Regions from separate parts of the Metabacillus flavus genome, predicted to be linked through region 1. Evidence: a T-box and tRNA genes for the amino acid it is inferred to sense, from the RefSeq annotation. Region 1 holds a T-box; the other holds one or more tRNA genes.
The links. A T-box is a leader RNA that pairs with one kind of tRNA and senses whether it is charged. The one in region 1 lies ahead of ileS (isoleucine--tRNA ligase), so its partner is inferred to be a tRNA-Ile.
Positions count from the first base shown of each region.

Region 2: it has a tRNA-Ile gene. The T-box ahead of ileS (isoleucine--tRNA ligase) is inferred to sense a tRNA for this amino acid. The anticodon was not compared.

Region 1 is NZ_JAGVRK010000001.1:1,739,973-1,755,074, forward strand. Features, by position in the region: gene spoIIGA (sigma-E processing peptidase SpoIIGA) at 1-640, shown strand, start outside; gene sigE (RNA polymerase sporulation sigma factor SigE) at 683-1,402, shown strand; gene sigG (RNA polymerase sporulation sigma factor SigG) at 1,484-2,332, shown strand; gene J9317_RS08975 (YlmC/YmxH family sporulation protein) at 2,480-2,731, shown strand; partial or broken gene pgeF (peptidoglycan editing factor PgeF) at 2,857-3,683, shown strand; gene J9317_RS08985 (YggS family pyridoxal phosphate-dependent enzyme) at 3,684-4,352, shown strand; gene J9317_RS08990 (cell division protein SepF) at 4,372-4,815, shown strand; gene J9317_RS08995 (YggT family protein) at 4,822-5,085, shown strand; gene J9317_RS09000 (YlmH family RNA-binding protein) at 5,136-5,912, shown strand; gene J9317_RS09005 (DivIVA domain-containing protein) at 6,006-6,521, shown strand; T-box leader at 6,567-6,790, shown strand; gene ileS (isoleucine--tRNA ligase) at 6,904-9,672, shown strand; gene J9317_RS09015 (TraR/DksA C4-type zinc finger protein) at 9,984-10,346, shown strand; gene lspA (signal peptidase II) at 10,450-10,929, shown strand; gene J9317_RS09025 (RluA family pseudouridine synthase) at 10,929-11,837, shown strand; gene pyrR (bifunctional pyr operon transcriptional regulator/uracil phosphoribosyltransferase PyrR) at 12,020-12,568, shown strand; gene J9317_RS09035 (solute carrier family 23 protein) at 12,700-14,013, shown strand; gene J9317_RS09040 (aspartate carbamoyltransferase catalytic subunit) at 14,226-15,102, shown strand, end outside.
Region 2 is NZ_JAGVRK010000001.1:3,052,485-3,067,586, forward strand. Features, by position in the region: gene J9317_RS15575 (glycogen/starch/alpha-glucan phosphorylase) at 1-1,277, opposite strand, end outside; gene glgA (glycogen synthase GlgA) at 1,264-2,718, opposite strand; gene J9317_RS15585 (GlgC family sugar phosphate nucleotidyltransferase) at 2,715-3,743, opposite strand; gene J9317_RS15590 (glucose-1-phosphate adenylyltransferase) at 3,773-4,951, opposite strand; gene glgB (1,4-alpha-glucan branching enzyme) at 4,896-6,824, opposite strand; gene J9317_RS15600 (GNAT family N-acetyltransferase) at 7,343-7,846, shown strand; tRNA gene J9317_RS15605 (tRNA-Glu) at 7,935-8,006, opposite strand; tRNA gene J9317_RS15610 (tRNA-Ser) at 8,014-8,104, opposite strand; tRNA gene J9317_RS15615 (tRNA-Asn) at 8,169-8,243, opposite strand; tRNA gene J9317_RS15620 (tRNA-Ile) at 8,250-8,323, opposite strand; tRNA gene J9317_RS15625 (tRNA-Gly) at 8,338-8,411, opposite strand; tRNA gene J9317_RS15630 (tRNA-His) at 8,418-8,493, opposite strand; tRNA gene J9317_RS15635 (tRNA-Phe) at 8,508-8,583, opposite strand; tRNA gene J9317_RS15640 (tRNA-Asp) at 8,645-8,721, opposite strand; tRNA gene J9317_RS15645 (tRNA-Met) at 8,726-8,802, opposite strand; tRNA gene J9317_RS15650 (tRNA-Ser) at 8,917-9,009, opposite strand; tRNA gene J9317_RS15655 (tRNA-Ile) at 9,023-9,099, opposite strand; tRNA gene J9317_RS15660 (tRNA-Met) at 9,104-9,180, opposite strand; tRNA gene J9317_RS15665 (tRNA-Ala) at 9,202-9,277, opposite strand; tRNA gene J9317_RS15670 (tRNA-Pro) at 9,292-9,368, opposite strand; tRNA gene J9317_RS15675 (tRNA-Arg) at 9,372-9,448, opposite strand; tRNA gene J9317_RS15680 (tRNA-Leu) at 9,464-9,549, opposite strand; tRNA gene J9317_RS15685 (tRNA-Gly) at 9,559-9,633, opposite strand; tRNA gene J9317_RS15690 (tRNA-Leu) at 9,646-9,730, opposite strand; tRNA gene J9317_RS15695 (tRNA-Lys) at 9,749-9,824, opposite strand; tRNA gene J9317_RS15700 (tRNA-Thr) at 10,085-10,160, opposite strand; tRNA gene J9317_RS15705 (tRNA-Val) at 10,183-10,258, opposite strand; rRNA gene rrf (5S ribosomal RNA) at 10,608-10,723, opposite strand; rRNA gene J9317_RS15715 (23S ribosomal RNA) at 10,856-13,782, opposite strand; rRNA gene J9317_RS15720 (16S ribosomal RNA) at 14,027-15,102, opposite strand, start outside.

The DNA.
Region 1 (15,102 bases):
ATTCGCTCTTGGCGGGGGAATTATTGGAGCCCATTATTTTCTGCAGCAAGACAGCTATTTAACCAATGGAATATTAATGACCCAGACAACAGGCTTCGGTGATCCGATTACGTGGATTTTTGTTATTATTGGTTTTCCTCTGCTTTGGCTGTTTTCAGCAGGGCGGGGGAATGACGTGCAAGTAAAAAAACTCCAGTATCATGAAATCGTTCAGGTAACGGCCGTTTTCGGAGAAACGATTCTGCCTATGGCCGGGCTGATTGACAGCGGAAATCAGCTTTTTGACCCCATCACAAGAACGCCTGTCATGATTGCAGATACGGATAAACTGACCGGTCTGCTTCCTAAGGCTCTGACAGACAAAGTGATGTCAGGGAATATTCTGGACGATGCGCCTGAGCTTGAAGATCATTGGCAGCTGCGAATGCGGATTATTCCATACAGGGGAGTCGGGCAGCAAAATCAATTTCTTATCGGCTTAAAGCCGGACTCTTTAATAATCAAGACGGAAAAAGAAGAAATAAACGTGAAAAAAGCCATTATCGGCTTAAGCTCCTCCCAGCTATCGGCTGATGGAGATTTTACATGCATTGTTCATCCTCAAATGCTTCAGGGGACATCATCTGCACATGTGTCTTAAATAAGTTTACTCGCGTTTTGGACTTTTAGAAGGGGGAATAAGATGAAAAACCTTAGGCTGAGAATTACGTATTGGTGGTACAAATTATTAACGAAGCTTGGCTTCAAGACAGATGAGATTTATTACATTGGCGGAAGTGAGGCTCTTCCTCCCCCTCTTAATAAAGATGAGGAAGAAATACTTCTCAAGAAGCTTCCCACCGGGGACCTGGCAGCCAGAGCAATTCTCATTGAACGAAACCTTCGGCTGGTCGTGTACATTGCGAGGAAATTTGAGAACACGGGTATTAATATCGAGGATTTAATAAGCATCGGTACAATCGGTCTGATTAAGGCAGTCAACACGTTTAACCCTGAGAAGAAAATCAAACTGGCTACATATGCCTCCAGATGCATCGAAAATGAAATCCTGATGTATTTGAGAAGAAACAATAAAATCCGGTCCGAGGTTTCCTTCGATGAACCGCTCAACATTGATTGGGACGGCAATGAGCTTCTCCTCTCGGATGTTCTCGGAACAGACGATGATATTATTACGAAGGATCTGGAAGCAAATGTTGACCGTAAGCTTCTCCTAAAAGCTCTTCAGCAGCTGAACGACAGGGAAAAGCAAATTATGGAGCTTCGGTTTGGCCTTCAGGGAGGAGAAGAAAAAACACAAAAAGATGTCGCCGATATGCTGGGGATCTCTCAATCGTATATTTCGAGGCTGGAAAAGCGCATTATCAAACGGTTAAGGAAAGAATTTAATAAAATGGTTTAAAAATTTCTAAATAAAAAGGGTCTAAAAAACCCTTATTTTATTTGGGAAAAATAATTTTCTTGTAATTTTAGCGTCTTTTTAATGTGCATATTTTTCCAACACCAGGAAATACTGTTTTTTGTACAGCAGCTCCTGACTGGAGGGAAAGATGTGACACGAAATAAAGTAGAAATTTGCGGAGTAGACACGTCAAAGCTTCCCGTACTAAAAAATGAAGAAATGCGAATTCTCTTCAGAGAGATGCAAAGCGGGGACAATTCAGCAAGAGAAAAACTCGTAAATGGAAATCTCAGGCTCGTTCTGAGTGTCATCCAGCGTTTTAACAACAGAGGAGAATTTGTCGATGACTTGTTTCAGGTTGGCTGTATTGGCCTTATGAAATCCATTGATAATTTCGACCTGGGACAAAATGTGAAATTTTCAACTTATGCTGTACCTATGATTATAGGGGAAATCAGACGCTATCTGCGCGATAATAATCCGATTAGGGTTTCCAGGTCATTAAGGGACATCGCCTATAAAGCCCTGCAGGTGAGGGAAAAGCTAATGACCCAGACGTCAAGAGAACCATCCGCAGAAGAAATAGCAAAGGTGCTTGAGGTACCCCATGAAGAAATTGTCTTCGCCCTCGATGCCATTCAGGATCCAGTTTCATTGTTTGAGCCGATTTACAATGACGGCGGCGATCCGATTTATGTAATGGATCAGCTAAGTGATGAGCGGAGCCGGGATATCCAGTGGATCGAAGAGCTCGCCTTAAAGGAAGGAATGAGGCGACTTAACGACAGGGAAAAACTTATCCTAAGGAAGCGATTTTTTCAAGGGAAAACACAAATGGAAGTTGCTGATGAAATAGGAATCTCCCAAGCACAGGTTTCGAGGCTGGAAAAAGCAGCAATCAAGCAAATGAATAAAAATATTCAGCAATAAGATGGACAAGCCTAAGGGATCCTGCCGGAAACGGAGGATCCCTTTTCATGTTGAGAGGGAAACTTCTGCTCATGATTGTGTACGAATACTAAACGAAACCTCTCATACATTGAATAGTAAAAGATACGTTTGATGGGAGCGGTTAATATGATGAACATTTCCGAGTTTCAAACAAAGGATATTGTTAATGTTTCAGACGGGAAGAAGCTGGGAAGCATTGGGGACTTCGATATTAATGTTACAACAGGAAAGATACAGGCTATTATTATAACAGGACCGGGCAAAATGATGGGATTCTTCGGAAGGGAAGAGGAATTTGTAATCCCATGGCGAAACATAGTAAAGATTGGGGAAGATGTAATTTTAGTGAGGATGTCTTCTCAGGATCTTTCCCCTTAATAAGCCGTGTGAAATTATGCAATAAATGATTAATTTTGCCCTTTATTTTATGAACTTAAAGGGAAAGATGTGGTAAAATAAAAGCATTCATCCAGGGATTTTGTCGAAAGGAGATTGATATCATGATGGAGCCATTTACAAAGGATCGGGAAACATTTTTGAGCCTGGGCGGCTTTGCAAGAATCAATTCTTCTATCATTGCAGGTTTTACTGTAAAAAACGGAGGAGTAAGCACCTCCCCTTTTTCTGCTTTAAATATGGGGCTTCATGTGAACGATAATCCTGCCGATGTGGCGGCAAACAGAGAAGCCTGTGCATTTGAAACATCCATTCCTCTCCGAAACTGGGTATTTGCAGATCAGGTTCACGGAAGCCGGATCGTGAAAGCGGAGAAGGAAAATCGCGGGAACGGCGCTTATGATTATGAAGAAGCGATACCTGCTGCCGATGGAATCTATACAGAAGAAACAGATACGGTGCTTGCACTTGCCTTCGCCGATTGTGTACCGATCTTTTTTATGAAGAGAAAATGAAGCTTATCGGAATAGCACATGCCGGATGGAAGGGAAGCGTTCTTAACATTGGCCAAGCCATGATCAGCCGCTGGATAGAAGAGGAAGATGCGCAATTAGAACGGATTCATGCGGTAATAGGGCCATCTATTGGATCATGCTGCTACAAGGTTGATGACCGTGTGATTGAAGAAGTAAACAAGCTTTTTGACCCTGTTGAAGAGCTTCCATACATGAAAGCGGCACCGGGCCAATATTCCCTTGACCTGAAAGCACTTAACGAAGCATTGCTGGTGAAAGCCGGATTAAATAGAGAAAATATTGCAGTGTCCGGCCTTTGTACAAGCTGTGAGCATGAATTGTTTTTTTCACATCGCAGGGACGAGGGAAAGACTGGCAGAATGATTGGCTTTATTGGTTTGAAAGAGGAGGGTTCTTGATTGGAAATAAAAGAAAATCTGTCTGTCATCAAAGAGAATATCAACAAAGCTTGCAGACAGGCTGGACGGAATCCTGAAGAAGTGAGGCTCGTGGCTGTGACAAAGTACGTTACAGCTGATCGGGCGGAGGAAGCCATTGAAGCAGGAATTATTCACCTGGGGGAGAATCGGGATGAAGGACTTGCTGAGAAGTATGAACGCATAGGCAATAAAGCAGTCTGGCATTTTATCGGTTCCCTGCAGTCAAGAAAAGTAAAACATGTAATTGATAAGGTTTCATACATACATTCACTGGATAGGCTTTCCCTTGCAAAAGAGATCGATAAGCGCGCAGAAGCACCCGTTCAATGTTTTGTACAGGTCAATACGTCTGGTGAGGTATCCAAGCACGGAATAAAGCCTGAAGAAACGATTTCATTTATAAAAGCATGCAGTGAATATCCGGCCATACAGATTGCCGGTCTGATGACGATGGCTCCCAGCACTGACGACACCTCAACGATCCGCCGGACTTTTCAGCGCCTTAAAGAGCTTAAAGAAGAAATACAAGGCCTGGGACTGGACCATGCACCCTGCACTGAGCTTTCCATGGGAATGTCCAGCGATTATATGATTGCTATTGAAGAGGGAGCTACTTTCATCCGAATCGGCTCTTCTCTTGTAGGATAAATTACAGGAGGTGTCAAAAATGAGTATCAAAAACCGCTTTAAAACCTTTTTTGCTCTTGATGAAGAGGAATATGAATATACTGATAAACAAAGCTATGAGGAGGAGGAAGAATATTTATCTCCCGAGCAGCAGGCACCAAGAAAAGAAGGAAAGCAAAACGTTGTAAGTTTGCAAAGCCTTCAAAAATCCTCTAAAGTAGTGCTATGTGAGCCTCGTGCATACTCTGAAGCTCAGGATATTGCAGATCAGCTAAAGAACCGCCGTGCGATTGTTGTCAATCTTCAGCGGATTCAGCATGATCAGGCAAAACGGATCGTTGATTTCCTCAGCGGCACAGTTTATGCGATAGGCGGAGATATCCAAAAAATCGGGATGAATATATTTCTCTGCACTCCAGATAATGTGGACGTATCTGGAACCATCTCCGAATTGGCAGTTGAAGATGAACCTCAAAGGTGGTAATGGGCAATGGACTTAGTGTTTTCAGTATTAGGATCTTTACTGCAGGTGTATTCGTATGCCATCATCATTTATATTCTCATGTCATGGTTTCCGAATGCGAAGGAGAGCAGATTCGGACAAATTCTTGCGTCGGTTTGCGAACCCTTTTTAGAACCGTTCCGCAGGATCATTCCTTCACTTGGCATGATTGACCTGTCTCCAATTGCAGCGATACTGGTTTTAAACCTGGCACAAGGCGGATTGCGGTCTCTATACTATATGATTGCGTAAGGGAAGGGACGTTATGGTCCCTTTTTCCAATTAATGAAACGGTGATGCAAATGACAGATTTATTTCAGCATTTTAGAGAAGATGAACGTGATTTTATTGAAAAAGTGATTGGCTGGAAAGAATATGTTCTTTCTTCTTACAGCCCGAAGCTGACTGACTTTCTGGACCCGAGAGAACAGGAAATTGTCCGTTCGCTGATCGGTGATCAAAAAGAAGTGAATGCTGCTTTTCAAGGAGGAACGCCTCAGGCGGAAAGAAAACGGGCGCTGCTTTATCCGGAGTATTTGGAACCGGACCATGACGATTTTGCTTTAAGTTTATTTCAAATCAGCTACCCTTCGAAATTTGTAAATCTTGAGCATAGGCAAGTCCTCGGCGCTTTAATGTCGATCGGGCTCAAGCGATCAAAATATGGAGACATATTAATAGAGGATGAGAACATTCAGCTCGTGGCTGCGGAAGAAATGGATGACTTTTTAAAATTGCAGCTTACCGAGATCGGGAAAGCAAAGGTTGAGCTGAAGAAAATTGATTTTTCAAAGGCGATTGCAAAGCATGATGAGTGGAGCGAGTCCTCCACTACCGTTAGCTCCCTTAGACTGGATGCGGTAATAGCGGCAATTTACGGAATCTCCAGACAGAAGGTGCAGCCGCTTCTGCAGGCAGGACAAGTAAAGGTAAATTGGCGTACTGCGGAACAGGGATCGATGGAATGCCAGGAAGGCGACAGGATTTCAGTAAGAGGTTTCGGACGCAGCAAAGTGACAGAAATCCTTGGCCGTACGAAAAAAGATAAAATCAGACTTCTATTTGGCAGACAAAAATAATCATGAATTTTGGAGGATTTGCCCCATAATTGCCGAATAATGAATTATAATGGTATGCAGGAGTGCAAACCGATACATATGGAGGTGGCCTTTGTGCCTTTAACACCGCTTGATATTCATAATAAGGAATTTAATAAAGGATTCCGCGGTTATGACGAAGATGAAGTAAACGAATTTCTCGATCAGGTTATTAAAGATTATGAAATGGTGCTCCGCGATAAAAAGGAATTCGAAACACGGGTTGCAGAGATGGAAGAAAAGCTGAGCCACTATACGGTCATCGAAGAAACCTTAAATAAATCTATTCTGATTGCACAGGAAACTGCTGAAGAAGTAAAACGCAACGCCCAAAAGGAATCCAAGCTGATTATTAAAGAGGCAGAAAAAAATGCTGACCGCATCATCAATGAATCCCTTTCAAAATCCCGCAAGGTAGCGATGGAAATTGAAGAGCTGAAAAAACAGTCTAAAGTGTTCCGGACACGTTTCCAAATGCTGATTGAAGCACAGCTCGATTTATTGAAAAACGATGATTGGGATCATCTCCTTGAATATGAAGTGGACAGCGTCTATGCAGGAGAAGAGGAAGAAGCTAAATACCGTTCTTGACTTTTTCATGGGAATTCGCATATAATTTGAGCACAATCAAAATATGACTCGACGATGACAGGGATAGTAGTCTGAATGAACCCTTTACAAAGCGAACCGGGGGTGGTGGGAGCCCGGCTAAAGACATCAGATGAAAATCACCCTTGAGTTCCTTCCTGAAATGCATTAGTAAGGAAGGCGCCTCATTCACGATAAGAATGCTTAAGTGGATGTGTTTTTTTGCATCTATAAGGGTGGTACCGCGTGAAGCAAGCCTTCTCGTCCCTTTCCAGGGATGAGAAGGCTTTTTTGTATTTTTTTACCAAAACCTGCCAGGGATGAGTCCCTGAAGCGAAAATCGACAGTCAATTTTATCAGTGCCTAAACATAGGAGGAAAAAGAAATGGATTATAAAGATACTTTGCTCATGCCTAAAACAGAATTTCCAATGCGCGGAAATTTACCGAAGCGTGAACCTGAAATGCAGGAAAAATGGGAACAGATGAATATTTATAAAATGGTTCAGGAGCATACAAAAGACCGTCCGCTCTTCATCTTGCACGATGGACCTCCATATGCAAACGGCGATATTCACATGGGCCATGCTCTAAATAAAATCCTTAAGGATTTTATCGTCCGCTACAAATCCATGAGCGGCTACAATGCACCTTACGTTCCCGGCTGGGATACGCATGGTCTTCCAATTGAAACAGCTTTGACAAAAAATAAAAAAGTAAACCGCAAGGAAATGTCTGTTGCCGAATTTCGCAAGCTGTGCGAAGAGTACGCTTGGGATCAGATTAATGGTCAGCGTGAGCAATTTAAACGTCTGGGAGTAAGGGGAGACTGGGACAATCCTTACGTAACCCTTCAGCCTGAGTATGAAGCGCAGCAAATCCTTGTTTTTGGTGAAATGGCTAAAAAAGGATACATCTATAAAGGCAAGAAACCAGTTTACTGGTCTCCATCCAGCGAATCAGCTCTTGCAGAAGCGGAAATTGAATATCAGGATAAAAAATCTCCATCCATCTATGTAGCTTTTGACGTAGCAGATGGAAAAGGCGTGCTAGAAGAGGATGAAAAAATCATCATCTGGACAACAACTCCATGGACCATTCCGGCAAACCTTGGAATCGCTGTCCATCCTGACCTGGAATACAGTGTAGTCCTTGCAAACGGAGCAAAATATGTTGTGGCATCAGAACTGCTCAATGCCGTTGCAAAAGAGCTTGAATGGGAAAATCATGAACTTGTACGCACGGTTAGAGGAAAAGAAATGGAAAGAGTCTCTGCGAAGCATCCGATCTATGGAAGAGAATCCCTTGTTGTTCTCGGCGAACATGTTACGACTGATGCAGGAACAGGCTGTGTTCATACCGCTCCAGGCCATGGGGAGGATGACTTTATCGTAGGCCAGAAATACGGTCTGGATGTTCTATGCCCAGTCGATGAAAAAGGCGTTATGACAAACGAAGCTCCCGGATTTGAAGGTCTGTTTTATGACGAAGCGAATAAGCCAATTACTGAAAAACTTCAGGAAAACGGTGCTCTGCTTAAGCTGCAGTTCTTCACCCACTCCTATCCGCATGATTGGAGAACGAAAAAACCGGTGATTTTTAGAGCAACAGCACAGTGGTTTGCTTCCATTAAAGATTTCCGCAGTGAACTTCTCGATGCTGTGAAAGAAACGAAATGGGTTCCGGCATGGGGCGAAACAAGATTGTTTAACATGGTAAGAGACCGCGGTGACTGGTGTATTTCAAGACAGCGGGCGTGGGGTGTTCCGATTCCTGTGTTCTATGCAGAAAACGGCGAACCGATCATCACGGATGAAACGATCAGCCATGTATCTGATTTGTTCCGCCAGCACGGTTCCAATATCTGGTTTGAGCGTGAAACAAAGGATTTATTGCCTGAAGGATTCAAACATAAAGGAAGCCCGAACGGCAATTTCACACGTGAAACGGATATCATGGACGTATGGTTTGATTCAGGATCTTCTCATCAAGCCGTTCTGCAGGAACGAGATGACCTGCAGCGTCCAGCTGACTTGTACCTTGAGGGATCGGATCAGTACAGAGGCTGGTTTAACTCATCCCTATCCACAGCTGTGGCTGTAACTGGCAAAGCGCCTTATAAAGGGGTATTAAGCCATGGATTCGCTCTTGATGGCCAAGGCCGCAAAATGAGTAAATCTGTAGGGAACGTCGTTGTTCCTTCTAAAGTCATGAACCAGCTCGGCGGAGATATTCTTCGCCTATGGGTAGCTTCTGTTGACTACCAGGCCGATGTCCGGGTATCTGATGCTATTCTAAAGCAAGTGGCTGAAGTATACCGCAAAATCCGCAATACTTTCCGTTTCTTATTAGGAAATCTTGCGGACTTTACTCCAGCGGATGCTGTAGAATGGGAAAACCTTCGGGATGTTGACAGATATATGCTTGTAAAACTCAACAAACTGATTGACAAAGTAAAGAAAGCATATGATGAATATGAATTTGCTGTTATCTATCATGCCGTCCATAACTTCTGCACAATCGAATTGAGCGCATTCTATTTGGATTTTGCTAAAGATGTTCTTTACATCGAGGGCAAAGATCATCCGGACCGACGTGCAATTCAAACCGTTCTGCATCAAACCTTGATGGCTCTGACCAAATTAACTGCGCCAATTCTTCCTCACACTGCCGACGAAGTTTGGGAGCATATCGAGTCAGAAAAAGCAGCAAGCGTTCAGCTTACTGATATGCCTGAAAGCACTGTGATTGAACATGCAGACGTACTTGAAGAGAAATGGGATGCATTCATGGCTCTTCGTGATGACGTGCTAAAAGCGCTTGAAACCGCAAGAAATGAAAAAACAATCGGAAAATCCCTGACGGCTAAAATTACACTTTATCCGGATCAAAAAGCAAAATCCCTGCTTGAATCGGTAGAAGAGGATCTTAAACAGCTCTTTATCGTATCCGGATTTGATTTTGGCGGAGACATGAGCGCTGCACCGGAAAACGCCCAGGAATTCAGCAATGTAAAAATTACAGTTGAAGCAGCAGAAGGAGAAACATGTGAACGCTGCTGGATCGTAACACCAGAGGTAGGGCAAGACGAAAACCACCCAGGTCTTTGTGCCCGCTGTGCTGCCATCGTGGAAAAAGAATATGCATCAAACTGATTGAAGTTTAAAGAGACCCGAATTAGATTCGGGTCTCTTTATCATGCTGTAAAGGGTGGGGAATATTGTGAAGCGAAATTTTACACTCCCTGTTAGTCAGACAAACGAGAAGAAAGCAGACTTGTCAGACAAAATAGTCAGACAAACGAGAAGAAAGCAGACTTGTCAGACAAACCCAATTAAAACTCCCCGCAGTCATACCCGTCCTGCACTCCCAAAAAATCCGTGGAAAAAAATGAACAGGGTGAGGTTCGGCTGAAAGGATAAACTATTTTTACAAACCTTACAGCAGGAGTTGAGCCGCATTGAGCATGGATTTTTTTGCGATAAGAAAAGAGCTTGAATTAATGCGGGAGGAGCTTCAGGAGCGATTGTTTCACCATTCATTTTTTGAAACCGGGAATTCCGAGGTGTTATCCGGAACGATCATGTTTCATGTTAAGGAAGAGCTTCATGATGTGGAGCATGCGCTTAACAAAATGAACAGCGGCTTATATGGCATTTGTGAAGAGACGGGAGCAGTGCTTCCGCTGTCCAGTCTTAAATATCTGCCGACAGCAAGGAGCATTCATGATTTTTCTTATAAGGATCAATACGAAAAAAAGTCGCTTCCTTTTGATTATACAGGAGTCACTGATTACGCTGGCCAAAGCACTGAAGAGATGGTGCATTGAAACCGTTCATTAATCTGAACGGTTTTTTTCGCTATTCCTTACTCTTTTCAACTTTTTGTGATAAAATTCAATGTATCTAATTTGAATGGTTGGGGGAACGTACGTGCGTTTAGTGAGCTACATACTTGCGATTGCTGTTATTTGTTTGGATCAGCTGACGAAATGGCTGGTTGTTCAAAATTTGGAAATTGGAGATAGCATACCTGTCATAGAAAATTTCTTTTACATCACGTCCCATCGGAATGAAGGGGCGGCCTGGGGGATTCTTCAAGGCCAGATGTGGTTCTTCTATATTGTAACGCTTGTAGTGATTGTTGCGATTGTGTATTATATCCAAAAATTCGCAGCGAAAGCGGGCTTGCTGGGTGCTGCTTTAGGATTGATGCTTGGCGGAGCCATCGGGAATTTTATTGACCGTGTTCTTCACCAGGAGGTTGTTGATTTTGTTCAAACCTTTATCTTCTCGTACAATTTCCCAATTTTCAATATTGCAGACTCTTCGCTTTGCATAGGGGTCGCACTGCTGTTTATTCAAATGGTGATTGACAGTAAAAATGAGAAAAAAGAGGGGCAAATCTTGTAATGGACATCCATGAATATACGATCGTAACTGAACATGCCGGTGACAGGCTGGATAAAACTCTGTCAGCTTTAAATCAGGATTGGTCCCGTACTCAGATTCAGTCGCTTATGAAGAGCGGACTGGTTCTTGTTAATGGCAATGCTGTAAAAACAAATTATAAAGGCGTGGAAGGCGATCTTGTAACGGTTGAAATTCCTGAGCCTGAAGAATTAAATATCCAGGCTGAAGAAATGGATTTGGAAATTTTTTATGAAGACAGTGATGTGCTTGTTGTGAATAAACCGAAGGGCATGGTTGTTCACCCCGCACCGGGTCATCTGACCGGAACACTGGTTAATGGCTTAATGGCGCATTGTAAAGATTTGTCAGGTATTAACGGGGTGCTAAGACCGGGAATCGTCCATCGAATCGACAAGGATACGTCCGGACTGCTCATGGTTGCCAAAAATGACCTGGCACATGAATCCCTTGTCACCCAGCTGGTTGAAAAAACCGTAACAAGAAGGTATAAAGCGCTCGTTCATGGAAACATTTCCCATGATCAAGGGACAGTAGATGCCCCGATCGGCCGTGATAAACAAGAACGCCAAAGTATGACGGTAACGCGTGAAAACAGCCGCGATGCGGTTACTCACTTTAAAGTACTGGAACGATTCAAAGATTTCACTTTTATCGAGTGCCAGCTTGAAACAGGAAGAACTCATCAAATCCGCGTGCACATGAAATATATCGGCTACCCGCTGGCGGGAGACCCGAAATACGGGCCGAGAAAAACTCTTTCTATTGGGGGACAGGCTCTTCATGCGGGAATCCTTGGCTTCGTCCATCCCCGGTCTGGCGAATATATGGAATTTGAAGCACCCTTACCCGGGTACTTCAGTCAGCTTTTAACGCAAATTGATAAATAAGCATTGACAGTAAGCTATGCATTTGACATAATATCTATTAGTTGAATAGCACCTTTAAGAACAGTCCTGTGAGGCTGGGAAGGGTACGGCAAATGTAATGAAACAAGGAATTTCTATGCCCTCTTATCCCAGCAGGATAGGAGGGCTTTATTTTTGCCCTAAATGAAGGGAGGCAGGTAATAATGTCAAAAAAAGCAGTCGTATTGGATGAACAGGCAATCAGGAGGGCGTTAACTCGAATTGCCCATGAAATTATTGAACGCAACAAAGGAATTGATGACTGCCTGCTAATCGGGATTAAAACAAGGGGAATATATATTGCAAACAGGCTAGCAGATAAGATTCGCCAGATTGAAGGCAAGGATATACCAATCGGCGAACTTGATATTACTCTTTACCGGGATGACTTGACGAAGAAAACAAGCAGTCAGGAGCCGCTTGTCAGGGGATCGGATATTCCGCAGTCCATTCATGATAAGAAGGTCATTCTTGTTGATGATGTGCTGTATACGGGCAGAACCGTCCGTGCAGCCATGGATGCCCTGGTTGATATAGGCCGTCCGGCTGCGATTCAGCTTGCGGTTCTTGTGGACAGGGGCCATCGCGAGCTTCCCATTCGAGCTGACTTTGTCGGGAAAAACATTCCGACTTCAAGTTTAGAGAAGATTGTCGTTGAGATGGCAGAAGTTGATGAGTTCGATCAGGTCTCCATTTTTGAAAAAAATAGCTAATTCTTTTTAAGGCAGTCCTGTGAGACCGCAAAGAGAATCGGAAAAGAGATGTTCCCCAATAAGGGCTGCATGTCTTTCTGTGTACCTCTTTGCTCTCAGGCAAAGAGGTTTTTTAAATAGGAGGGAAAATCATGAAAGAAAACGAAAAAATAGTTCTTGATATACTCGATAAACCAAAACCGGCCACTTGGCTGACTCTAAGCTTTCAGCATTTGTTTGCGATGTTTGGAGCCACCATCCTGGTTCCATTCCTTGTAAAAATGGATCCAGCCGTCGCACTGATTTCAAGCGGTGTTGGAACCTTGATCTTCCTGCTGATTACAAAATTTCAAGTTCCAGCTTATCTTGGATCTTCCTTTGCCTTTATTGCACCTCTCATATCGGCTCAAGCCGGGGGGGGACCTGGAGCAGCAATGGTGGGCAGTATGCTTGCCGGAGCTGTTTATGCGATTGTCGCCTTAATCATCAAAGGGACGGGGCACCGCTGGATTTTAAGATTGCTTCCGCCGGTGGTCGTCGGTCCGGTGATCATCGTAATCGGCCTGGGCCTTGCGGGGACAGCGGTCGGTATGGCCACTAATAACCCGGCAGGCGAGTATAGTCTGCTTCACTTCTCAGCCGCTCTCATTACACTCGCTGTTACCATTATTTGCTCGATTTACTTTAAAGGATTTTTCAATCTGATTCCGGTGCTGATCGGAATTTTCACTGGATACTTATATGCACTGGCAATCGGCATTGTAGATTTCAGCAAAGTGGCACAGGCAAGCTGGCTGCAGGCTCCGAATTTTACCATTCCATTTGTGGATTATCAGCCGCAGTTTTCATGGCAGATTCTTCTGCTGATGGCGCCTGTTGCTCTAGTCACGCTTTCTGAACATATTGGACATCAAATGGTCCTTAGCAACGTAGTAGGAAAAGATTTGGTGGAGAAGCCAGGGCTGCACAGATCAATCATGGGAGATGGTCTGGCTACCTTTGCCGCCGCCCTGATTGGAGGACCTCCGAACACGACATATGGTGAAAATATCGGAGTTTTGGCGATTACGAGGGTTTACAGCGTATATGTTCTCGGAGGTGCGGCTGTCCTTGCCATTACGTTCGGGTTTATCGGTAAAATTTCAGCCCTGATCAGTTCAATTCCCACTCCCGTTATGGGGGGCGTTTCCATCCTGCTTTTCGGAATTATCGCTTCATCCGGGCTGCGCATGCTGGTTGACAGCCAAATTGATCTGGGAGACAAACGGAATTTAATTATATCTTCTGTCATCCTTGTAATTGGAATCGGTGGAGCAGTAATAAAAATCGGCCAGAACTTTGAGCTTCACGGTATGGCGCTTGCGGCCATTATCGGTGTCGTCCTTAACATGGTTTTGCCTGGCAGAGAGCCTGACGCAGAAAACCTATTTGAAAACGAGACGGAAAAGAAATCGGCTGTCTCCTAATATCCTGCCTTTTAAAGAAAGTCCAGAGAGACTTGAAAGGGTGTAAAGAAAGGCCGGCGGGCCCTTCTGCTTTCCTGCACCCTGAACTGGATCGTTCAGGGTGTTTTTATTAGGTCCTCTCTAACAGATGGTTGTTTGAACTGGGTTCTTTAGCCGCAACTTTATAGAAACGGGAATTAAAACAGGATCTAACGATAAGGGAGGATTGAAAGATGAAGCATCTTTTAACCATGTCAGAGCTCGCAATTGATGAAATCAATGAAATTATTCATAAAGCTAAGTGCATGAAAACGGGGAATTTACCTGTGCTGAAAGAAGAATCCCTGTTTGCCGCAAACTTGTTTTTTGAACCGAGTACGAGAACCCGGTTCAGTTTTGAAGTAGCAGAAAAAAGACTGGGTCTTCAAGTGCTGAACTTCCAGGCAGAAAGCTCTAGTGTTCAAAAAGGAGAGACTCTTTACGACACAGTCCGGACTCTTGAGGCGATCGGAGCGGATGCAGTGATTATCAGACATCCGATGGACCGTTATTTTGAAAGCTTGAAAGACCGGATCGGCATTCCCATTCTGAACGCGGGGGACGGATGCGGAAATCATCCGACTCAGTCCCTGCTCGATCTGATGACTATCCATGAAGAGTTCGGAAGATTTAAAGGATTAACCGTCAGCATCCATGGAGATATCCGCCATAGCCGGGTGGCGCGGTCGAATGCCGAAACACTTGCGAGGCTTGGAGCTAATGTTCTTTTCTCAGGCCCGCCGGAATGGCAGGATCCGCAAAATGCGTACGGACGCTGCACCTCTGCAGATGAGGCGATTGAGGAATCGGATGTTGTGATGCTCCTTAGAATCCAGCATGAGCGTCATGCAGCCTCCGCCGCGGCCGATACTCGATCCTACCTGGATAGATACGGCTTAACAGCTGAAAGAGAAAAAAGAATGAAGGATCACGGAATCATTATGCATCCAGCCCCTATTAACCGGGGTGTTGAAATAGAAAGCAGTCTGGTGGAGTGCAGCCGCTCCAGGATTTTTAAACAGATGGAAAACGGAGTATATGTAAGGATGGCCGTTCTTGAAAGAGCGCTTG
Region 2 (15,102 bases), 1.3 Mb from region 1:
TGGATTTTTGCAACCCCATTGACACTATGGCTTCCTGCAATCGCCAGATGAGCCATCTTAACAAGGCCATGGGCAAGGATGGCCATTTGCTCGATTCTATTCCAGTCGCCGGGATATCTCTCCCATAATGCTTTACAGTAGCGTTCATTAATTTCTTCAACAATTAAATAGATTCTTGGAAGAAGCGGTTTAAACAAATAAATCGGCCATTTTTCAAGGGCTTCTGACAATGTTGTATGATTCGTGTAGGAGATGGTATTTGTGGTGATTTTCCAGGCTTCTTCCCATTCCATTCGTTCTTCATCCAGAAGAATTCTCATCAATTCCGGAATCGCCAATACAGGATGGGTATCATTAATATGAATAGCCACCATTTCATGAAAATTATGAAGGCTGCCATTCTTTTTACGAAAGGAGCGAATGATGCTCTGCAAGCTGGCTGATACAAGGAAATACTGCTGCTTAAGGCGTAAAATTTTCCCTTCATCATGTGTATCATCCGGATAAAGGAATTCAGAAACTGCCTCGGTTTCCCGCTTGTAAGTTAGCAAATCTCTGTTTAGGGGAGGATGATGGGCGGGCTCTGCGCTCCATAAGCGGAGCGTGTTCACTGTGCTGGTTTCATAGCCAATCATTGGCATATCATATGGAACGGCAACGACCGTTTCCGGCGAAACATGTTTGAATTCCAGTTTACCATCCACTTCACGGCTTTCAGTCGTTCCCCAAAAAGCAATATCAACTGCCTGATCGGGTTTTCTGACTTCCCACACGTTTCCATGGCGCAGCCATTGTTCTGGATACTCAACCTGATAGCCATCTGCAATCTTCTGATCAAACAACCCATGTTTGTATCGGATTCCGCAGCCATGGCCTGGAAGGTCAAGCGAAGCAAGAGAATCAAGGAAACAAGCAGCAAGGCGGCCAAGACCGCCATTGCCTAAGCCTGCATCCGATTCCGACTCTTCTATATCCGTTAAGCTGATTCCAAGTTCTTCAAGACCCTTTTCTACAACCTCCCGGATACCAAGGTTCAACAGGTTTTGCCCCATTAATTTACCGAGCAAAAATTCTATTGATAAATAATAGACCTGCTTATTGTTGGCAGAGCGGTTTTTTTCATTTGTTTCAATCCAGTTCGTGCTGATGTATTCTCTTACCATATGGCCTAAAGTATTGTATTGATCCCTGCTGGTAGACTCTCTGAACGTCTTTCCATATGTCATTTCCAGCCTTTTTAGAAAACTTTTCTGGAAAGATTCTTTACTTGAGAACAATACTCCCACTTCCCATCAAATCAGTATAGAGCTGATTGTATTTGCTGGCAGATTGAGACCAGCTGTAATCCTGGCTCATTGCGTTCCTGACAAGTTTATTCCATAATTCTTTATCCTCTCTGTAAATAGAGAGAGCACGCCTAACCGTATGCATCATGTCATGAGCATTAAAACTTTTGAATGAAAATCCATTTCCTTCACCTGTTGCTTCGTTGTAGGAAAGAACCGTATCATTCAGACCGCCGGTTTCCCGAACCACAGGGATCGAGCCATATCGAAGGGCTATAAGCTGTCCAAGTCCGCAAGGTTCAAATCTGGAAGGCATCAGGAATAAGTCAGAACCTGCATACACTCTGTGGGCTAATGGCTCATCAAAGCCTATGTACGCTTTTACATTCTCAGGATATTTATGTTCCATATGGCGGAAATAGTTTTCAAACTCATCTTCGCCTGTGCCAAGAATGATCCACTGCGTATCGCTGTCCACCATCTCTTCCATCACATGTCGCACAAGATCAAGACCCTTTTGTTTAGTCAGCCTTGTAACCATGGAGATAACCGGGACATCGGGTTTTTCAGGAAGACCGAACATTTTTTGCAAAGCAGCTTTATTATCCTGTTTCTTCTCAAGAGTTGACACATCAAAAGGTGCTTTGAGGAAAGCATCTTTTGCAGGATTGTAAATTGTGTCATCGATTCCATTCAGGATTCCATGTAGGGAGGCGCCTTTTGCCCTCAGCAATCCGTCAAGACGCTCACCATAATAAGGAGTCTGAATTTCTTCCATATAGGTTGGGCTGACGGTAGTAATGGCTGAAGAAGAAATGATCGCTGCTTTCATGAAGTTCACGCATTGATAAAATTCCAATTTATCGGCTGTGAAATCCTCATGTCCAAGGTTCAGGAGATCATAAATGATCTCCTGAGGGAAAATCCCTTGAAACTCAAGATTATGAATCGTAAAGACTGTTTTCATTTCAGCATAAAATGGATCAGCTGCATACACCTCATTCAGGAAATATGCCACCATGCCTGTATGCCAATCATGGCTATGAATAACATCGGGCTGAAAATCGATGGCTTTAATTGCTTCCAGAACGGCTCTTGAAAAAAATGAAAACCTTTCGCCATCATCGTAATGCCCATACAAAGAGTCACGTTTAAAATAATATTCGTTATCCAGAAAATAATACGTAACCCCATCCATCTCAAAAACTTCAATGCCGCAGAACTGAGATCTCCAGCCTACAGCCACTTCAATCTCTTTTACTTTTGTCATCTGTTCTCTGTATTTTTCGGGAATCTGCCCATACTTCGGCATGATGACTCTTACATCAGATCCTAACCGGGTAAGTTCTTTCGGCAGCGCCCCGGCTACATCGGCCAAACCGCCGGATTTGACGAAAGGCACACATTCAGATACGGCAAACAAAATTTTCACGACTTAATCAGCACTCCTTGGACAGATCCTTTGCGCAGAACAATTGGGTGCTCCATTGTACCTTTCAGAACTTCGTGGCTTCCAATTTTAACATCCTTATCTAGAATAACGTTATCAAGCACGCAGTTTTCGCCCACAGTGGATTTCTGCATAATAATCCCATTTTTTATTACAGTATCTTTGCCAATATGAACTGCTCTGAAGATGATGGAATTTTCTACATGCCCTTCAATACGGCAGCCATTTGCAATCATAGAATTGCGTACATATGAGGATTTAAGATATTTAGTAGGAGGTTCATCCTTTACTTTCGTATAAATAGGCGCAGCTTTAGGGAAAAGCTCTTTCCAAACTTCCGGCTTTAACAGATCAAGACTGTAGCGGAAATAAGACTGAATGGAATCAATCACCGAAACGTAGCCGTTATACGCATATTCACAGATGTTCAGCTGGGATCTGCCTTCATTTACTACTTGATTTAATGTTGTAAATCCATTGTTATCATAGGAGGAAATTAAATCTTTCAGCAGTGAGGTTTTAAGCACATACATTTGCAGAGAATTGCCTTCTTTAGTGATTTCCGTTACATCGCAGCCCATTTCAATATGGTGCTTAAGGACTTTGCAGAAATCAATGTTGCAAACAGTATGGCTGTTTGTAATAACTGTATATTCCTGACGGCTTCTTTTGAAATAATCAAAATGATCTTTGAATTGGCGGAACGATCCGAATTCATCGTATTCATCATGCAGATGCGGAGAAGGGAAAAAGAACAGGCCGTCCCGTTTTCTGTTTAAATCCCACTCTTTTCCTGATCCAAGGTGATCCATTAAAGAACGGTATTGGTATTTAGGGAATATAGCGACGCTGTCTACTCCTGAATTAACCAAATTAGAAAGTACAAAATCTATTAATCTATATCTTCCACCAAAGGGAATAGCAGCCATTGAACGATTTTGTATTAAATCATCAATATTCTGGCTATGCGCTGTTGCATCAATTATTCCAAGCATGCTCATGTTCATGCTTTGCCACCTCTTTCGTCTCAAGTAGTTTACGTTCTTTTTTCAGTGACTTCTGCATCGCGCGCAGCCACTTGCTGCTGTCTAATATAGTCCGGAGTAACAAGCAGGACTTCTTCTAATTCAGGGTTTGAGCGAATAACCGTTCCATCCTCAATGGTCATTCCGCTTGGAACGATGGCATTCTCAATATAGACGTTGTTTCCAATTACCGCATCCGGCATGACAACACACTTTTTAAGGAAGGTATCTTTGCCCACTGTTACACCCTGGAACAGGACGGAATGCTGTACGGTTCCGTATACAACACAGCCCTCATTTACAAGAGAATCGGTTACTTCTGCTTCTGCAGAAATAAATTGCGGCGGCTGGTTTGGATTGACAGAATAAATTCTCCAATCCTGACTGAACAGATTAAGCTCAGGATCGTCTTTTAATAGATCCATATTTGCTTCCCATAGACTTTTCACAGTTCCTACGTCTTTCCAGTACCCTTTGTACGGATAAGCTACAAGCTTTTTCTTTTCTTCAATCAGGAGTGGAATAACGTCTTTCCCAAAGTCATTGCTGGAATACGGATTGCGCTCATCCATCTCCAAATATTCCTGAAGGACAGACCATTTAAAGATATATACGCCCATTGAAGCGAGGTTATTTTTAGGATTTTGAGGTTTTTCATCGAACTCAACGACTTCCATCTGCTCGTTCGTGTTCATGATTCCGAATCTGTTTGCTTCTTCCCAAGGGACTTCAATAACTGAAATGGAAACGTCGGCGTTTCTTTCAACATGGTAGTCCAGCATCTTAGAGTAATCCATCTTATAGATGTGATCACCAGAAAGAATCAGTACGTATTCAGGGTCATATTGCTCTAAATAATTTAAATTCTGGTAGATGGCACTTGCTGTGCCTTTATACCATTTTACTTCAGAGGATTCTGCATATGGGGGAAGTACGGTTACCCCTCCATTTTTACGATCCAGGTCCCACGCGCTTCCAATTCCGATATACGAGTGAAGAACAAGCGGCTGGTACTGTGTAAGAACCCCTACAGTATCAATTCCAGAGTTTGTGCAATTGCTCAGAGTAAAATCGATTATTCTGTATTTCCCTCCAAATGGAACGGCAGGCTTCGCCAAATTCTTAGTTAATGAACTAAGACGGCTGCCTTTCCCCCCTGCCAGAAGCATTGCTACGCATTTCTTTTTCATTGTTGTTCTCCCTTCTCTTTTTAATTGCTCTCAGCAAGCTAAAACCAAATGGCGGGACCGTCATGCTGATGCTGTACGGCTGGCCATGAAGTTCCTCTTTTTCAGCTTTCAATTCTTTGATATTCACCTGACCGGAACCTCCGAAATGAACATCATCACTATTCAAAATCTCTACATATCTCGTGTCTGCCGGTACCCCGATTTTGTATCCGTGATACACATCGCTTCTGAAATTACAGACTGCAACAAGCACTTCCCCTTCTTTAGATCCTTTTCTCATGAAGGAATAAATACTTTGTTCCGCGTTGTCTGCATCAATCCATTCAAATCCTTCCGGAGAATGATCCAATTCATAAAGAGGCTTTTGCTTTTTATAAACATTCATTAGTTCTTTAAAATAAACCCTTGTATCACGGTGAAGCTCATAATCCTCCAGGAACCAATCGAGCTGCTCGAGATCTTTCCATTCATCGAACTGGCCGAATTCAGACCCCATAAAAAGAAGTTTCTTCCCCGGATGAACCAGCATGTAGCCTAGCAGCAAGCGCAGCTGAGCAAACTTTTGCCAGTAATCACCAGGCATTTTATTTAGAAGTGACTTTTTCCCATGAACCACTTCATCATGAGAGAATGGAAGAATAAAATTTTCATTAAAAGCATACATGAGAGAAAAAGTCATCTTATGATGAATATGCTTGCGGTCATGCTGGTCCGTCTCCATATACTCCAGCACATCATTCATCCAGCCCATATTCCATTTATAATTGAATCCCAGCCCTCCATCCGAAACAGGGCTAGTAACCAAAGGCCAATCAGTAGAGTCTTCAGCAATCATAAGTGTATGAGGATCATAGGCAAAAACTGTCTCATTCAGCTTTTTCAAAAAGTTTACAGCGTATGGATTTTCAAACGAATCACTATTTGGCCAATAAAGCATGTTAGCTACCGCATCTACGCGGAAACCATCTATATGATATTTCTCCAGCCAAAACAGGGCATTCGAGATCAAAAAGCTATGTACTTCCGGTTTGCCCAAATCGAAATTGGCTGTACCCCAGACTACATTTTCCCGATCATTGTAGTTTGTATATTCAAATACCGGCTCCCCGTCAAACATATATAGACCATGTGCGTCCTTGCAAAAATGTCCCGGAACCCAATCCATGATCACTCCAAGGTCGTTTTGATGGCAGACATCGATAAACTCCATAAACTCCTTAGGTGTACCATATCGGCTTGTTGCAGAGAAATATCCTGTTCCCTGATAGCCCCATGAGCGGTCATATGGATGTTCAATTACCGGCATGAGCTCAATATGGGTAAATCCATGATCGATTGCATAAGGTATTAACTCTTCGCTTAGTTCTTTATATGAATAAAGGCTTCCATCCTCTTTCTTCTTCCAGGAAGCTAAATTGACCTCATAAATAAAGACAGGCTTTTGATAAATATTTTTTGTTTTTTTCTTTCTTTGCCACTTTTGATCGTTCCATTTGTACCCTTCCAAATCGGCTACAATAGAAGCTGTATTAGGTTTAAGCTCTGAATAAAAAGCAAACGGGTCAGCTTTCAGCAGCCTGGAACCATTTTTGGCAATCAGTTCGTACTTATATACATCTCCTAGCTTCAAATCCGGAAAGAACCCAGTCCATATCCCTTCATTGCTTACTTTCTCAAGTACGTAATCCGTGCCCTTCCACTGGTTAAAATCACCAGCAATTCTTACCTGTTTTGCATGTGGTGCCCACACAGTGAATTGAACTCCGCTTACTCCATCAATAGTCTTAAAATGAGCGCCAAATTGTTCAAAGCTCTTAAACAGGCTTCCTTCATGAAACAAATGAACCTCAAAATCTGTAGGACTTGCAATCATTCAGCATAAACCCTCCCCGCATTTTAGAGTGTATCTCAATCTATATACCCCTTTTACTACTTTTTAATTCTCTACTTTGAAAAAAAAACCCTTTTGTGCAAACGCTTTTATAATTAGACATAATCTAACAAATATTTATTGAAGGCATATAAAAAGTTATTTTTATAAATAGAAATGAGAAAAGTATATAAAAAATAGAGGTAAACCCCCTGCTGCAAAGGGGTTCTTTTATAACGAACGAATAAAACCATTATTTCAAAAACATGTTTTAATAGAAAATTTGTCGTAATTAGTCGAATTTTAATTTTCAAAAAAGCTAAATTGAAGGAAAAAATAAAGGAATTACCAGGGTACAGAAAAGATTAATTTTCTATTTAATCCTATAAACTACAATTAATGACCAATAAATTTTAAATAAAATGGAAAAGCTGTGTTCAAAAAAGGTTGCAGAATCCAGTGACATGGACTATATTTCTAAAAAGATGCCGCACAAGGAGGCCAATGACTTGTTAAGTTTAATGAAACCGGATTTTACTCTTAAACATGCATATATGGAGTTTTATGAGGAATGGAAAAACTCAGAAGAAAAAATCGTTCCATGGGTGGTAGCTGAAAACCCTGCTGACTTTGAAAAGTATCTGCACTATTTAAAGGAACAGGAGCAGGGGAAAAACATTCCTGAGAATTTTGTACCCCACTCTACCTATTGGCTTCTTTTGGACAAGGATCGCATTGCAGGAGCGGTTAACATCAGGCATAGGCTGAATGAATACTTAAAAGAACGGGGAGGCCACATTGGATACGGAATAAGACCTTCTGAGAGGCAAAAAGGATATGCCACAGCAATCCTGTCCCTGGCCCTGGCTGAAACAAAACGAATGGGGATTAAAGAAGTACTGGTTACGTGCGACAAAACCAATATCGCCTCAGAGAAGACGATTATAAAAAATGGAGGAAAATTCGATTCAGAGTTTACTGAAGAAAACGGGAATGTTGTAAAGCGATTTTGGATAGCCGATTGAACTGTCCTCGCTTAACAAGTATGGAGCACCGGTTTTATGCTTGAAAAGATAAAACAAAAAAACGCTGCATCTGCAGCGTTTTTTACAATGACCCGTACGGGATTCGAACCCGTGTTACCGCCGTGAAAGGGCGGTGTCTTAACCGCTTGACCAACGGGCCGAATAGATGGCGGAGAAGGAGGGATTTGAACCCTCGCGCCGCTTACGCGACCTACACCCTTAGCAGGGGCGCCTCTTCAGCCACTTGAGTACTTCCCCTTATACATAAATAGATGATCTGTGAAAGTATTCTCACAAACCTGTTTAACACTTATAATGAAAATGGCTCCGCAGGCAGGACTCGAACCTGCGACCGATCGGTTAACAGCCGATAGCTCTACCACTGAGCTACTGCGGAACAAAATGGGCCTGAATGGACTCGAACCATCGACCTCACGCTTATCAGGCGTGCGCTCTAACCAGCTGAGCTACAGGCCCATATTCAATAGAAATGGAGCGGGTGATGGGAATCGAACCCACTACATCAGCTTGGAAGGCTGAGGTTTTACCAGTAAACTACACCCGCATGAAATGGGGCGACTGATGGGAATCGAACCCACGAATGTCGGAACCACAATCCGATGCGTTAACCACTTCGCCACAACCGCCACTTCAATATAAATGGTGGCTCGGGACGGAATCGAACCGCCGACACATGGATTTTCAGTCCATTGCTCTACCGACTGAGCTACCGAGCCATTATAATTTTTTCGTCAGAAACTTTTGATTAAGTTATCTTATGTACCAAGAAAACATAAATGGCGGTCCGGACGGGACTCGAACCCGCGACCTCCTGCGTGACAGGCAGGCATTCTAACCAACTGAACTACCGGACCATTTTGGTTGCGGGGACAGGATTTGAACCTGCGACCTTCGGGTTATGAGCCCGACGAGCTACCAGACTGCTCCACCCCGCGATAATAAAAATTATTAAGTTTAGCTGCGCTTATAACTAACCTAATTTCTGAACATTTCTCTTACTCAGTATTACTGTCATAGCGGAAATAATACCTGCTAAAGTAAAGAGTATATGGAGGAGGAAGAGGGATTCGAACCCCCGCGGGGTTTGACCCCCCTGTCGGTTTTCAAGACCGATCCCTTCAGCCAGACTTGGGTATTCCTCCAAAGAATAAGTGATGGTGGACCTTGTAGGACTCGAACCTACGACCGGACGGTTATGAGCCGTCTGCTCTAACCAGCTGAGCTAAAGGTCCTATATGGTAGCGGCGGAGGGGGTCGAACCCACGACCTCACGGGTATGAACCGTACGCTCTAGCCAGCTGAGCTACGCCGCCATATAGTGATATATATAATATTGGTGGAGCCTAGCGGGATCGAACCGCTGACCTCCTGCGTGCAAGGCAGGCGCTCTCCCAGCTGAGCTAAGGCCCCATTATTCAAGGAAATGGTCGGGAAGACAGGATTCGAACCTGCGACCCCTTGGTCCCAAACCAAGTGCTCTACCAAGCTGAGCTACTTCCCGATATGGCGCGCCCGAGAGGACTCGAACCTCTAACCTTTTGATTCGTAGTCAAATGCTCTATCCAATTGAGCTACGGGCGCAAAATATTATAAGAGTGCCGAGGACCGGGATCGAACCGGTACGGTAGTCACCTACCGCAGGATTTTAAGTCCTGTGCGTCTGCCAATTCCGCCACCCCGGCGTTAAGGATTGGAGCGGAAGACGGGATTCGAACCCGCGACCCCCACCTTGGCAAGGTGGTGTTCTACCACTGAACTACTTCCGCAAAAAAAAGAAATGGTGCGGGTGAAGGGAGTCGAACCCCCACGCCGTAAGGCGCTAGATCCTAAGTCTAGTGCGTCTGCCAATTCCGCCACACCCGCTTGTTATATAAATCGAAATGGTGAGCCATGAAGGACTCGAACCTTCGACCCTCTGATTAAAAGTCAGATGCTCTACCGACTGAGCTAATGGCTCTCTGTTTTGCCTACACTCTGAAGTTTGCAAGACGCCCAAATCTCAGAAAGCTTATTCAAGCAGCGGCTCCATTTGGGCGCTGATGTTTTGCTTTGAAGATTATTCGAACGTGCTCTACCGACTGAGCTAATGGCTCTCTGTTTTGCCTACACTCTGAAGTTTGCAAGACGCCCAAATCTCAGAAAGCTTATTCAAGCAGCGGCTCCATTTGGGCGCTGATGTTTTGCTTCGAAGATTATTCGAACGTGCTACCAAGAAAGTGGTGCCGGCAAGAGGACTTGAACCCCCAACCTACTGATTACAAGTCAGTTGCTCTACCAATTGAGCTACACCGGCATTTGAATTTAGGTAAAATAAATGGTGGAGGATGACGGGATCGAACCGCCGACCCTCTGCTTGTAAGGCAGATGCTCTCCCAGCTGAGCTAATCCTCCATATAGTTTCGGCTTGCGATGAGCGGCGCATTGCGTTGTCGTCTTCACTCACTCCCATCCTCACGCACTTATGTGCGCTCCGGTGGTCGATCTTTCGACTCCTAGCACTGCTTGCTCCTCTCAACCCTCTTGCATTTACTTTGTTTGGTGAGGTTTCGGCTTGCGATGAGCGGCGCATTGCGTTGTCGTCTTCACTCACTCCCATCCTCACGCACTTATGTGCGCTCCGGTGGTCGATCTTTCGACTCCTAGCACTGCTTGCTCCTCTCAACCCTCTTGCATTTACTTTGATGAGTGGCTGTTTCGGTTTATGATCCGAATCGAATCATGCATTTATAATAAAATATATGCCTGGCGGCGTCCTACTCTCACAGGGGGAAACCCCCAACTACCATCGGCGCTAAAGAGCTTAACTTCCGTGTTCGGTATGGGAACGGGTGTGACCTCTTTGCCATAGTCACCAGACATATTCCATAAAAAAGCGGCAAGATTTATTATACTATGATTCCAGAAGAAATCAAGATATTTTTAATCTTTTTTTGCTCTTTCAAAACTAGATAACGATTGCTGCACGAGTAAAGCAGCCTTACTTGAATAAAGGTTAAGTCCTCGACCGATTAGTATTCGTCAGCTGCACGTGTCACCACGCTTCCACCTCGAACCTATCAACCTGATCATCTTTCAGGGGTCTTACTCTTGCGATGGGAAATCTCATCTTGAGGGGGGCTTCATGCTTAGATGCTTTCAGCACTTATCCCGTCCGCACATAGCTACCCAGCGATGCCTTTGGCAAGACAACTGGTACACCAGCGGTGCGTCCATCCCGGTCCTCTCGTACTAAGGACAGCTCCTCTCAAATTTCCTGCGCCCGCGACGGATAGGGACCGAACTGTCTCACGACGTTCTGAACCCAGCTCGCGTACCGCTTTAATGGGCGAACAGCCCAACCCTTGGGACCGACTACAGCCCCAGGATGCGATGAGCCGACATCGAGGTGCCAAACCTCCCCGTCGATGTGGACTCTTGGGGGAGATAAGCCTGTTATCCCCGGGGTAGCTTTTATCCGTTGAGCGATGGCCCTTCCATGCGGAACCACCGGATCACTAAGCCCGACTTTCGTCCCTGCTCGACTTGTAGGTCTCGCAGTCAAGCTCCCTTGTGCCTTTACACTCTGCGAATGATTTCCAACCATTCTGAGGGAACCTTTGGGCGCCTCCGTTACATTTTAGGAGGCGACCGCCCCAGTCAAACTGCCCGCCTGACACTGTCTCCCGGCCCGATCAGGGCCGCGGGTTAGAAGTTCAACACAGCCAGGGTAGTATCCCACCAATGCCTCCACCGAAGCTGGCGCTCCGGTTTCCAAGGCTCCTACCTATCCTGTACAAGCTGTGCCAAAATTCAATATCAGGCTGCAGTAAAGCTCCACGGGGTCTTTCCGTCCTGTCGCGGGTAACCTGCATCTTCACAGGTACTATAATTTCACCGAGTCTCTCGTTGAGACAGTGCCCAGATCGTTACGCCTTTCGTGCGGGTCGGAACTTACCCGACAAGGAATTTCGCTACCTTAGGACCGTTATAGTTACGGCCGCCGTTTACTGGGGCTTCAATTCAAAGCTTCGCTTGCGCTAACCTCTCCTCTTAACCTTCCAGCACCGGGCAGGCGTCAGCCCCTATACTTCGCCTTGCGGCTTCGCAGAGACCTGTGTTTTTGCTAAACAGTCGCCTGGGCCTATTCACTGCGGCTCTTCAAGGCTATTCACCCTAAAGAGCACCCCTTCTCCCGAAGTTACGGGGTCATTTTGCCGAGTTCCTTAACGAGAGTTCTCTCGATCACCTTAGGATTCTCTCCTCGCCTACCTGTGTCGGTTTGCGGTACGGGCACCATTTTCCTCGCTAGAAGCTTTTCTAGGCAGTGTGGAATCAGGAACTTCGGTACTTAATTTCCCTCGCCATCACAGCTCAGCCTTAACCAAGGGACGGATTTGCCTATCCCTTGAGCCTACCTGCTTGGACGCGCATATCCAACAGCGCGCTTACCCTATCCTCCTGCGTCCCTCCATTGCTCAAACGGAAAAGAGGTGGTACAGGAATCTCAACCTGTTGTCCATCGCCTACGCCTTTCGGCCTCGGCTTAGGTCCCGACTAACCCTGAGCGGACGAGCCTTCCTCAGGAAACCTTAGGCATTCGGTGGAGGGGATTCTCACCCCTCTTTCGCTACTCATACCGGCATTCTCACTTCTAAGCGCTCCACCAGTCCTTCCGGTCTGGCTTCTCAGCCCTTAGAACGCTCTCCTACCACTGTTCGTAAGAACAGTCCACAGCTTCGGTGATCCGTTTAGCCCCGGTACATTTTCGGCGCAGGGTCACTCGACCAGTGAGCTATTACGCACTCTTTAAATGGTGGCTGCTTCTAAGCCAACATCCTGGTTGTCTAAGCAACCCCACATCCTTTTCCACTTAACGGATACTTGGGGACCTTAGCTGGTGGTCTGGGCTGTTTCCCTTTCGACTACGGATCTTATCACTCGCAGTCTGACTCCCATAGATAAGTCTTTGGCATTCGGAGTTTGACTGAATTCGGTAACCCGATGAGGGCCCCTAGTCCAATCAGTGCTCTACCTCCAAGACTCTTACTATGAGGCTAGCCCTAAAGCTATTTCGGAGAGAACCAGCTATCTCCAGGTTCGATTGGAATTTCTCCGCTACCCACACCTCATCCCCGCACTTTTCAACGTGCGTGGGTTCGGGCCTCCATTCAGTGTTACCTGAACTTCACCCTGGACATGGGTAGATCACCTGGTTTCGGGTCTACGACCACGTACTCAATCGCCCTATTCAGACTCGCTTTCGCTGCGGCTCCGTCTTTTCAACTTAACCTTGCACGTAATCGTAACTCGCCGGTTCATTCTACAAAAGGCACGCCATCACCCGTTAACGGGCTCTGACTACTTGTAGGCACACGGTTTCAGGATCTGTTTCACTCCCCTTCCGGGGTGCTTTTCACCTTTCCCTCACGGTACTGGTTCACTATCGGTCACTAGGGAGTATTTAGCCTTGGGAGATGGTCCTCCCTGCTTCCGACGGGATTTCTCGTGTCCCGCCGTACTCAGGATCCACTCAGGAGGGAACGAAGTTTCGACTACAGGGCTGTTACCTTCTTTGGCGGGCCTTTCCAGACCGCTTCTTCTACCCCGTTCCTTTGTAACTCCGTGTTGAGTGTCCTACAACCCCAGAAGGCAAGCCTTCTGGTTTGGGCTAATCCCGTTTCGCTCGCCGCTACTCAGGGAATCGCTATTGCTTTCTCTTCCTCCGGGTACTTAGATGTTTCAGTTCCCCGGGTCTGCCTTCCAGATCCTATGTATTCAGATCAGGATGCTGCTCCATTACGAGCAGCGGGTTTCCCCATTCGGAAATCTCCGGATCAACGCTTACTTACAGCTCCCCGAAGCATATCGGTGTTCGTACCGTCCTTCATCGGCTCCTAGTGCCAAGGCATCCACCGTGCGCCCTTTCTAACTTAACCTGATAACGGAAGTTATCTTCGTTAGAGCTGAAAACAGATGTCTTCAGACTTGATGTTCTCTTCATACGCAAGCGCAGAAGAAAATCGTAAGGTTACTTGCTTACTCGTGTGAATGTTTGACATTCATATCGTTATCTAGTTTTCAAAGAACAAGTTTATAGAGAGAATGATCTCTCAAAACTAAACAAAATCGAAGTGCGTCCGTTAATTGTGCACCGCATGGGTGCTGATAATTCTTCCTTAGAAAGGAGGTGATCCAGCCGCACCTTCCGATACGGCTACCTTGTTACGACTTCACCCCAATCATCTGCCCCACCTTAGGCGGCTGGCTCCCTTACGGGTTACCCCACCGACTTCGGGTGTTGCAAACTCTCGTGGTGTGACGGGCGGTGTGTACAAGGCCCGGGAACGTATTCACCGCGGCATGCTGATCCGCGATTACTAGCGATTCCGGCTTCATGCAGGCGAGTTGCAGCCTGCAATCCGAACTGAGAATGGTTTTATGGGATTCGCTTAACCTCGCGGTTTTGCAGCCCTTTGTACCATCCATTGTAGCACGTGTGTAGCCCAGGTCATAAGGGGCATGATGATTTGACGTCATCCCCACCTTCCTCCGGTTTGTCACCGGCAGTCACCTTAGAGTGCCCAACTGAATGCTGGCAACTAAGATCAAGGGTTGCGCTCGTTGCGGGACTTAACCCAACATCTCACGACACGAGCTGACGACAACCATGCACCACCTGTCACTCTGTCCCCCGAAGGGGAACCTTCTATCTCTAGAAGTGGCAGAGGATGTCAAGACCTGGTAAGGTTCTTCGCGTTGCTTCGAATTAAACCACATGCTCCACCGCTTGTGCGGGCCCCCGTCAATTCCTTTGAGTTTCAGTCTTGCGACCGTACTCCCCAGGCGGAGTGCTTAATGCGTTAGCTGCAGCACTAAAGGGCGGAAACCCTCTAACACTTAGCACTCATCGTTTACGGCGTGGACTACCAGGGTATCTAATCCTGTTCGCTCCCCACGCTTTCGCGCCTCAGCGTCAGTTACAGACCAGAGAGTCGCCTTCGCCACTGGTGTTCCTCCACATCTCTACGCATTTCACCGCTACACGTGGAATTCCACTCTCCTCTTCTGTACTCAAGTCCTCCAGTTTCCAATGACCCTCCCCGGTTGAGCCGGGGGCTTTCACATCAGACTTAAAAGACCGCCTGCGCGCGCTTTACGCCCAATAATTCCGGACAACGCTTGCCACCTACGTATTACCGCGGCTGCTGGCACGTAGTTAGCCGTGGCTTTCTGGTTAGGTACCGTCAAGGCGCGGG